DNA from 3 places in the Massilia violaceinigra genome. Region 3 is predicted to be linked to each of the others. Evidence: predicted binding sites of a transcription regulator. Region 3 holds the regulator's gene; each other region holds the start of a gene.
What was found. The regulator FNR, encoded in region 3, switches genes on or off when oxygen is low (the NO sensors DNR and NnrR bind a similar motif). The targets are predictions, from matches to a motif close to TTGATNNNNATCAA.
Positions count from the first base shown of each region.

Region 1: a site for FNR is predicted at 1,951-1,964, ahead of CR152_RS11440 (CsgE family curli-type amyloid fiber assembly protein). Genes of this name have one in related genera too.
Region 2: a site for FNR is predicted at 1,969-1,982, ahead of nirK (copper-containing nitrite reductase). Genes of this name have one in related genera too.

Region 1 is NZ_CP024608.1:2,518,227-2,521,431, forward strand. Features, by position in the region: gene CR152_RS11430 (CsgG/HfaB family protein) at 1-917, opposite strand, end outside; gene CR152_RS11435 (curli assembly protein CsgF) at 914-1,345, opposite strand; gene CR152_RS11440 (CsgE family curli-type amyloid fiber assembly protein) at 1,396-1,734, opposite strand; gene CR152_RS11450 (PEP-CTERM sorting domain-containing protein) at 2,314-3,102, opposite strand; gene CR152_RS32825 (hypothetical protein) at 2,988-3,205, opposite strand, start outside.
Region 2 is NZ_CP024608.1:5,250,009-5,253,213, forward strand. Features, by position in the region: gene CR152_RS22675 (formylglycine-generating enzyme family protein) at 1-465, opposite strand, end outside; gene nirK (copper-containing nitrite reductase) at 473-1,888, opposite strand; gene CR152_RS22685 (SirB2 family protein) at 2,008-2,388, opposite strand; gene CR152_RS22690 (DUF2249 domain-containing protein) at 2,406-2,663, opposite strand; gene CR152_RS22695 (nitric-oxide reductase large subunit) at 2,731-3,205, opposite strand, start outside.
Region 3 is NZ_CP024608.1:6,177,236-6,180,440, reverse strand. Features, by position in the region: gene CR152_RS26545 (hypothetical protein) at 1-2, shown strand, start outside; gene CR152_RS26540 (hypothetical protein) at 49-651, opposite strand; gene fnr (fumarate/nitrate reduction transcriptional regulator Fnr) at 842-1,609, opposite strand; gene CR152_RS33295 (cation transporting ATPase C-terminal domain-containing protein) at 1,737-2,006, opposite strand; gene rhlE1 (RNA helicase RhlE1) at 2,140-3,205, opposite strand, start outside.

The DNA of each region.
Region 1 (3,205 bases), 3.7 Mb from region 3:
CATCGCTCGCTCCTTGCCTTGGCGGGAGCGCGCCGGCCAGCGGTGACGGTGCCGGTGCCGGACTGCTTGGGCCGATACATAATGTCGCGCTCGTCCAGGTAACGCTGGAGCACCGGGTTGGACCAGTGCGCCTCGTCCTTCAAGGCCCAGCTGCCATCCTTCAAACCTTGTACGATCAGGTGGGCAACGCCGGCCTCGATCGCTTCGCCGACGCACAGCTGGGTTGGCTCGTTACGCATCATGCCGCCTTCGAGTTCGAGCAAATCCTTCACGTTTACGAACTTGAACACGCTGGGATGGATCTCATACGAGTAGATCGTCTTGCTGGTCGAGACGCTGTGCAGGACCTGACCACCGCGAATATCGATGGTGCGCAGATTGACTGTGACCTGGTCGACCCGGTATTGCGTGCTCAGGCCAATGCCCAGGAAGCGCGCGCCGGCGCCGCCGGTGCGCACATTGCTTTCGTACGCAACGATGCCGCCCTCGATGAGCACCGACGCGGCCACCAGCGACGGGATCTGCACCAGCGGCGTGCCGGCCGGTTGCGGCATTTCCAGCGCCCGCATGATCTTGCGTTCGGTGAGCAGGTTCTGCAGGTTTTCACGCTCGACCGGGATGAACCAGCCCGACTCCTTGAGCGCCTTGACCAGCATCGACGAGGCGCCCTGCGTGACCACGGTGGAAAACGAGCTGTCCGGGGATGGCTTGTATTGCCCGGTCTGGTCGCGGACACCGTACACGGCCACGGCCACCTTGCCTTTTGGAGCGGGCAGGTTGAGCAAGTCGCGCGTGACCGGCGTGATGGGCGCCAGTTGCGCGGCGGCCGTGACCGCCGAGGGCGGATGGCGGAAGCTGCAGCCCGCGAGCAGACTGGCCCCGGCCGCGGCGGCAATCGCCCAGCGCAGGGCGTTCATTGCGCCACCTCGAAGGTGGTGGTGGCGCCGGTGCTCCGGTCGGTCGTCGTAATGCGCAGCATGCCGCCACCGAGGTCGACCACAGTGATGGTGAAGTTGGCAGTGGAGAAGGTCCCAGGCACCAGCTTGCCGTCCGGCCCCTGCAGTTTGGAGGTGGCAGCCGAGGCGAGTTGACTTAACACAGTGCGTTCGAGAGTTTGATTGAACTGTGCGAGCGGCGACTGGTCGAAGAAAGAAGAGCCACCGAGACCCTTGTTTTCCGTGTGCTTGGTGGTGGCTGTTGCGCTTGCCAGCAGGCCCGGGCCGTTGGCCGGGTAGCCGCCGAACGAAGGGTTGACGGGCAAATACACGAGTTCAGTCGCGGTGGCGGCGTTCGCCAGTACGACCAGGCACAGCGCTGCCGCGCGGGTGATGGAATGGAGTGGCATGGCTGATTTCCTTACTTTGATGGAGTTGACAGAGACAGCGTTGAACAAACTCAGAATTCGTCGGCCGCGAGGTCGGCGTCGATGATGCTCTGGCGCTCGGCATCGGCTTGCAACACCGCCTGGTAGGTTCTTTCGGCGGCGTCTTCGCTGAGCGATTTGATCGCCCCCCGGGCGGTCGGCAGGCGCGTTTCGAACACGCGGCGCTGGGCGAAGTCGATCCGCACTTCGCTGCCACGGCGTGCCGACGGACGTTCGACGATGGCAAGGGTGTAGCGTTCGCTGCCTTCTTTTTCGCGCCACGCGGCGATGAAGTACTGGCAAAAATCGTGGCCGGCGACGGTGACCGCCTGGCTGGTGACGACGCCGCTGTCGGTATCGAAGGCGAGCATGCGCCCTGCGTTACCAAGCTTGTCCGGTGCGTCTTGAGGGGGCGTTTGGCTTGCGCTTGCGCTGAGCCCGCATCCGAGCGCGAGCGCGCAGATGGCGAGTAGTGTGGTGGTCGGGGACATACGGCCTCGCGGGTGTTGTTATTGTTGTTATGGCCTGAAATGCAGTGACAGATGAGCAGATGAGAAGAGAGTTTATCGAGGGCGACCTGGCCGTCTTTGATGGTTGTCAAAAAGTTCAAGGTCGGGATCTCAAGCGCTTCGGCTGGCTGAAAATCAACGCTGGCGAGCGGGCAGGTGATCGGAGCGGGAGCGATTCCAGACCAAATGGCGCTGCTTTTTCAGGGCAGCGCGCTGGACAGGCAGAGAGGAGGAGAAGCACGGACGACACGTCGATCAAGCAGCAGACGCCTGTGCCGATCGGGTACCGGTCATAGGCGATCAGGCACGACCAAGGCAATTGCCAGGTCGCGGGTTGGCGGGTGTGGCAAGGCAGCGTCAATGCAAGCGTCAAGGCGCGGATGGAGTACGCGCCGCAAGGCATCCATCGGAGGACAGATCGCGGCGCGCATCCGGGGCGCATCAGGGTGCAGGGCGGCGCCGGCGCACGTGGTACAAGCCGAACAGCGACAACGTGACCAGTGCGAGCGTGCCCGGTTCCGGCACGTCGCTCCGGTCTGGTACTGCCGCGCCCGCGATGAGGAAGATATCGCCATAGCCTCTCGTGTCACATGGGCCGAGCGGTTTGCCGTCGGCCAGTGCCGGGCCGGAGGTTTTACCACCGGTGCCGAAGCAACCCATCCACACCTGTACCGACATGGTGTCGTAACCTGCGCCTTCGAGTCCTTTCAGATCCAGGCTGGGGATGTAATTGATAAATTCCACGGCGTTCGACGCCTGGTTGGTGTTGATCAGCTGGCCGCCCGAGGGGCATTCGCTGCCATCGGGCGAGGGGTAGGATGTGGTGCTGCTGACCACGCAGATCGCACCGACCGTCAGTGCAAAGTCGGTCGAATTTGGTGTCGTGACGCCGCTGCCGTTAAAGGTTTTTGTCGATTGAAACAGCGACGGGTCCTTGAAGATATCGAGCAGGTCGAGCTGTTGCGTTTCAAAATATTTGTTGGCCAGATTGCCCTCGGTATCGCGTATCGTCACCAGCGCCCAAATCGGCAGACTGGCCGTTGCATTCTGCGGATTATTGAAGTCGAAGGCGATCATTATCTGGTGGTAGCCGCCGTCGAAGGTCAGCTTGCCGTTCAGTGTGGCCAGGCCCATGTCCCAGCTGAACGCCGTGTCGTTGGCCAGTGCCCCATGATTGGTGGGGTCGTTCTGGTCGCCTGTGAAGAAATAGTCCTTCTTGCCGCCATTGATGGTTTTGAATCCATCTTCGACGGCAGCGCGGCATCGCCGTTGGCCAGGGTGGCGCCGCCGTTCGATGCCACCACAATCGAATCGTGCAGGGCGCCCTGCGCCG
Region 2 (3,205 bases), 930 kb from region 3:
CCAGTTCAGGATGTGCTCCAGCCATTGCGGGTCGTCGCGAGCGTCGGCGCGCGTGGCGTCGGCCGCGGCGGCATATTCCCATTCGTACCAGCGCGGCAAACGCGCACCCTCGCTGGCGCAAAAGGCGTTTGCCGCGTGCCAGCTGACGTTGGTCACCGGCGCATCCGGCGCCAGCGTGCCGTGATCGGCGGCGCCGCGCCACGCCGCCAGAAAGGTGGGCGCGGCCAGCACGGCCGGTGCCTGGCCGCGCTGCCATTGCGGATGTGCGAGGACGAACGCGCGGAACTCGGCGTTGGTGACCGCGGTGGCGCGCATCGAAAACGGTGCCACGATGGCCGGCGCTTCCTTGCCGTCGGCCGGCATCACCGAACGCAGCTCGCCGCCGGGCAGCGCCACGTAGTCGGCGGCGCCGGCCGCCCCGCACAGCATCGCCGCGCAGGCGAAGGTGGTCAGGTGGTGATTCATGGCGCGCTCAATTGGCCTTGACCTGACGCATCTGCTTGACCTGGGCCGGCGTGATGACGGCTTTGCCGGCATTGAGGTCGGTGCTCACGTAGTTGATGACGGCGGCTACATCATCGTCATTGAGGTCCTGCGGTGGCATGACCGAGTTGTAATGCTCGCCGTTGACGACCATTTCGCCGCTGCGGCCGTGCAGCACGATATGGGCCATCTCGTAAGGACGCTGCTGGAAAAAGTCGGAATTGGCCAGCGGCGGGAACACACCGGGAACGCCTTTGCCGTCGGGCAGGTGGCACGAGGCGCAGGTGCTGTCGTAGACCGCCTTGCCGCGCAGCCGTTGCGCATCGGTGGCGGCGGGTACCGCAGCCCTCGCGACGACAGGCGGCGCTTTGGTTCCGGGCAAAGCGGTCTTGATGCCCTTGCCATAAATGTCGGGCCGTTCCGGGCCGCTCACCGCCATCAGGCCCACCGCGCCCTTGTTGAAGGCGCGCGTGAGCGAGTGGTCGACCAGGGTCAGGTTGCCCGGCACGCGCGGCACGAATTCGACGATGGTCGACCCGCCCGCCGGCACCAGGGTGGTCTGGACGTTTTCCTGGAAGCGCGTGCCGCCTTCGGTATAGACCTTGTCGAAAATGGCGCCGATCACGTGGAAGCTCGAGACGGTGTTCGGTCCGCCCACACCGAAGAACATGCGCACCTTGTCGCCGGCGGCGGCGGTCAGCGTGCCTTTGCCGGTGAGGGCGCCATCGGCGCCGTTGAACAGTACGTACGTCGGCCGCTCGTCGATCGCCTTTTGCATGTCGAAACCCTGCAGGCCGGGCGCGCGATATGCGCCGGTGGTGTAGAAGTCACCCTGCATCACGTAGTATTCCTTGTCGACCCTGGACATGCCTTCCTTGGGTTCAACCAGGATCATGCCGTACATGCCGTTGGCGACGTGCATGCCGACAGGGGCGGTGGCGCAGTGGTAGACGTACAGGCCCGGTGCCAGCGCCTTGAAGGTGAAGCTGGCCTGATTGCCCGGTGCGATCAGGGTTTGCCCCGCGCCGCCACCGGGACCGGTGACCGCATGCAGGTCGATATTGTGGGGCAGCTTGTTACCGGCCAGGTTTTGCAGGTTCAGTTCGACCGTGTCGCCTTCGCGCACGCGAATCATCTTGCCCGGCACGGTGCCGCCGAAGGTCCAGAAGGTGTAGCGCGTGCCCGGCGCGATTTCGCGTTCGATTTCCTCGACCGTCAGGTTGACGACCACGCGCGCCGGCGTTTTGCGCGTGATCTGCGGCGGCAGCGCCGGCGGGGCCACCAGTTCCTGCACGATGACTGGCAGCGCCGGCTGCGCGGCATTGGCGGAGACCGAGCACAGGACGATGAAGGCGGAAGCGGTGGCAAGGCAGGTGCCGGCGAGGCGGAGAGGATGCGAACGCATGATGTGACCTTTTCTTTTTCTGTTGGACGTCGCGGAAGCGGTCGTCAACAGAATGCTAAGGTTTGCGTTCTGGAAATTCCTTGATGTGGATTACATTTCGGGGCAATTGGCGGCGGGTGTCAGCCGACGATGAAAACCCGGCGCGTCAGCGCGACCGCGACGATGTAGGCGACGGCGAGCAGGGCCGCGCCGAAGGCAATGGCGCGCACCTGTTTCGGGCGGCCGGGCTTGAGCGCGACCGCACCGAGCATGATGTAGAGTACCAGCGCCACCACCTTGGCGCCGAGCCAGGGCTGGACGAACGGGTACTGGCCGCTCCACACCACCATGGTCAGGGCACTGGCCAGCAGCACCGTGTCGACCAAATGTGGCGCTATTTTCACCCAGCGCTGCGCCAGCTGCGGCGCGTCGTTCAGCATCCAGACGCCGCGCAGCAAGAACAGGCCGATGCTGAGCGCAGCACAGCTCATATGCAGGTGTTTGACGGCGAGGTACTCCATGCGTAGTCCTTTTTTGTTCAGGCGATCCCGAAGTCGATGATGATTTCGCCCGGCGCGCGCGCCACGTAGGCAATCGTCACGCGCGATCCGAAATGGGCCTCGATCTGCGCCAGCAGCGGCAGCGGATCGTGGTCGTTATAAAAGCGCATGGTCTCTCCCGGCTCCAGCGCGGTCAGCGCACCGAAAATGGCTGCGTGGCGAAAGCGCTTGGCGACGCCGCGCGCGTCGAACGGGTAGAGGCCAATCGAGGCGGTCGATGAAACAGCGTGTGTCATGTTGATACTCCTGTGTAGTGTAATCGATGCGAACTCCGGCAGGAAGCACCTGCCGGAGAAAATAGTGTCAGCGCTTGTTGGGAACAACCGAGCCGACGACGTAATTGCTGCCGCGTGCCCCGGTGGCGAGCTTGAAGGCGAACAGCGCCAGGAACGCGCAGCCGACCGAGAACACCACGTCACCCGGCACGCGCAGCCACACCAGCGTTTCCATCAGCGGCGAATGGACCACCTCGGGCGAACGGGCATACCAGGTGCCCTGCGTGACGCTGGCCCAGGCCTGGTAGATCCCGGCCGGCACCAGCGAAATAAATACCATCATCGCCAGGCCGATGTTCAGGCACCAGAACATGGGCGCGAGCAGCTTGTCGGACCAGGCGGCGCGCTCGGTCAGGCCGAGCAGGCAGAACAGCATCAGGCCGATGCCGAGCATGCCGTAGACACCGAACAGCGCTGCGTGGCCGTGGGCCGCCGTCATGTTCATGCCCTGCATGTAGTACAGCGCGATCGGGGTGTTGATGGCGAAACCGAGCAGCCCGGCG
Region 3 (3,205 bases):
AGCCTGGATATTTTGTGCGCCGTGCCAAGGAGCGCGAGAGAGTTCGGGTCAAGTGGATGCCGCGCCATCGTCAAACACCGCCTGCAGGCTGGGCGCGTTGAGGCTGCGCTCGAACCACTGTTCAAGCTCTGCCTGAGTGGCCTGACCGATGCGTTGCGTTGCCGGCCCCGGCAATTCGCCGAACCGCTTGCGCAACAGGCTGCCCAGCGCCCCGCGTAGGGCAATGACTTGTCCTTCCGCCTTACCTTCCGCACACCCGTTTTGAAAGCCGATCTCCTCGATCTGCTCGGCGCACGTTGCAAGTTTGCCTCCCATGTCGGCATCCTCCTCCGCGCTATCAACCATAAACAATTCCGAATTGCCGGTTCCGCGTGCCAGCAAACCGTTTACCCATACCTGAATCGAGCGCCGCAGGCTGGCCTGGGGTGATTCCTTGAACCACGTCGTCAGCGCCGGCAAGACGTCTGTTGAGACCTCGGGCAAGAGTGAAAGTTCAAGCCGGAACAGCAGCGCCAGCACCCGCTCGAAGGCCGACAGGGCGACTTCATCGAGCAGCTTGAAGGAAGTGAAATCCGTGACCAGTTCGCGCACCCGTTCCGGGTGGGCGAACAGCGAGCGGTATCCGAGGTCGTGAGGGCGGGCATCGCGCATTGTGGCGAGCGCCCATGCCCCGCCTTTGCGCTGCCTCACGCGTGCGCGGCGGCGTACAGGCCGGAAGGATAAGGCAGGTAGCAGGATGTGGCGCGCGGGGAAGAGGAAAGCCCGTAATTATGTCCTGATAATTACCTGTGAACATTATTATCGCCTGTTGGAAAACTGATTCCCGCAGGCTTGTTGCGACTTACGCCATCGGGCTGCACTGCTCGGTGCCGGCGGCCAGCGCCTTGAGCATGGCCGGGTCGAGCAGGGTCATTTCGCGCTTGTCGACGCCGATCCAGCCCTGTTTCTTGAAGCGCGACAGCAGGCGGCTGATGCTTTCGATGGTCAGGCCGAGGTAGTTGCCGATATCTTCGCGCGACATGCGCAGCTGGAAACTGGTGGCCGAGTAGCCGCGCGCCGCGTAGCGTGCCGACAGGTTGACCAGGAACACCGCAAAGCGCTGCTCGGCCCGCATATTTCCCAGCAACAGCATCACATTTTGCTCGCGCGTGATTTCCTGGCTCATGATGCGGTGGAAATGGCGCAGCAGGGTGGGCACCTCGCCGAACAGTTCTTCCAGGCGTTCGAATGGAATCTCGCACACTTCGCTGTCTTCGAGCGCGACCGCGTCGCAATGGTGGCGGTCGCCGCTGATGGCGTCCATGCCCAGCAGTTCGCCGGCCATCTGGAAACCCGTGATCTGCTGCTCGCCGCCCGCATTGACCTGGTAGGTCTTGAAGTGGCCGAAGCGGATGGCGTACAGGTTGCGGAACGGCTCGTCCATCTGGTACAGGCGCTCGTCGCGCAAGACGCGGCGACGCTTGCCGATGATGTTGTCGAGTCGGGTGATATCGTCGTTTTCGAGTCCCATCGGCAGGCACAGCTGGTGCATGCTGCATCCCGCGCAGCTGGCCTTGAGCGCGGCGACGTTCAAAATGGCTGCGGGAACGAATGGAAGAGGCTGGGGCATAGGGGTCTGACGGTTTGTGGCTTGAGCCGTATGATACCCCAGTGGAACCATGGCAGGCAGGCTAATAGCGGCGCAGCTGCGGCATTTTCCCCAGTACAGATGCCCGAATGGCCATGGTGGCGTTGCATTATCTGCGCAGGCGTTGTGCAAGTCCCAACAGCGCCGACCAAAGAACAAGGGAAAGACCAATAGCGCCCGCCGATACCAGTTGTGCGGCACTTAATGGCGTGAAATGAAACACGGCCGCCAGCCCGGGCACGCAGATCACGACCAGCAGCGCGGCGAGGGCGTTCGCGGCGATCATCCACCGCACCCGGTTGGGCCGGCGCCGCCGATGAGGGGCGCGTCGGGGCGGCGAGGCGGCAGCAGGAACATGGGTTGGCGCGCGGCGTTCCATGCCCGTTGGAGAAGGCCAGGGCGGCAGGCGGCCGGCAGCGCGTTGGGGCCGTCCGCGGCGAGGCGGATCGTTCAAGATATCAATGACTTACCAGCAAGGCTTGATGTGGCACGAGCGTGCCGGGATCGGCTACTTAGCGCGGGCGGAAACGCACGTCGACGGTCGAGACCTCGCCCGTGATCTTGGCTTTCTTCGGCTTCTTGGGCTTTTTCAGCACCTCGCCGGCGGTGTTGGTCACCGGCACCCGGTGTTCGGGCGAGAAACCAGGCTCCTCGATCCGCTCCAGGGTCTGTTTGGTGAGGATTTCGATGGCGGCAAGCAACTGCACTTCGTCCGCGCACACCAGCGACACCGCCTCGCCCGAGGCGCCCGCGCGGCCGGTGCGGCCGGTGCGGTGAATATAATCCTCGGCCACGATCGGCAGGTCGAAATTGACCACCTGCGGCAAGTCGTCGATGTCCAGTCCGCGCGCGGCCACGTCGGTGGCCACCAGGATCTTCGCTTCGCCCGCCTTGAAACGGTCGAGCGCGCGCAATCTGGCCGGCTGCGGCTTGTCGCCATGGATCGAATCGGCCGCGATGCCCTGCGCCTGCAGGGTCTCGACCAGCTGGTCCACGCCCTTGCGCGTCTTGACGAACACCAGCACCTGGCCCCAGCGGTGCTTTTTCAGCAGATACAGGAACAGTTCCGGCTTGCGCTTCTTGTCGACCGGCACCACCCACTGGCGGATGCGCTTGACGGTGCTGTTGCGCGGACTGACCTCGATGCTCAGCGGGTCGATCAGCAGCTTGCCGGCCAGCGCGCGGATCTCGTCCGAAAAGGTGGCCGAAAACAGCAGGGTCTGGCGTTTTTTCGGGAGCGCGGCGAACACGGCGTCGAGCTCGCGCGAAAAGCCCAGGTCCAGCATGCGGTCCGCTTCATCGAGCACCAGCGTTTCGAGCTGGTCGAACTTGACCGCGTTCTGGCGGTACAGGTCGAGCAGGCGGCCGGGCGTGGCCACCAGCACATCGAGGCCCTTGCGCAGCTTCATCATCTGCGGATTGATGCTGACGCCGCCGTAGGCGACGTGGGTCCGCAGCGGCAAGCCGGCCCCGTAGGCACGGAAACTTTCGTGCACCTGTTCGGCCAGCTCGCGGGTGGGCACCAGCACCAGCACGCGCACCGCGTTGGCGCCGACCTGGCCCTGCAGGGTCAGGCGC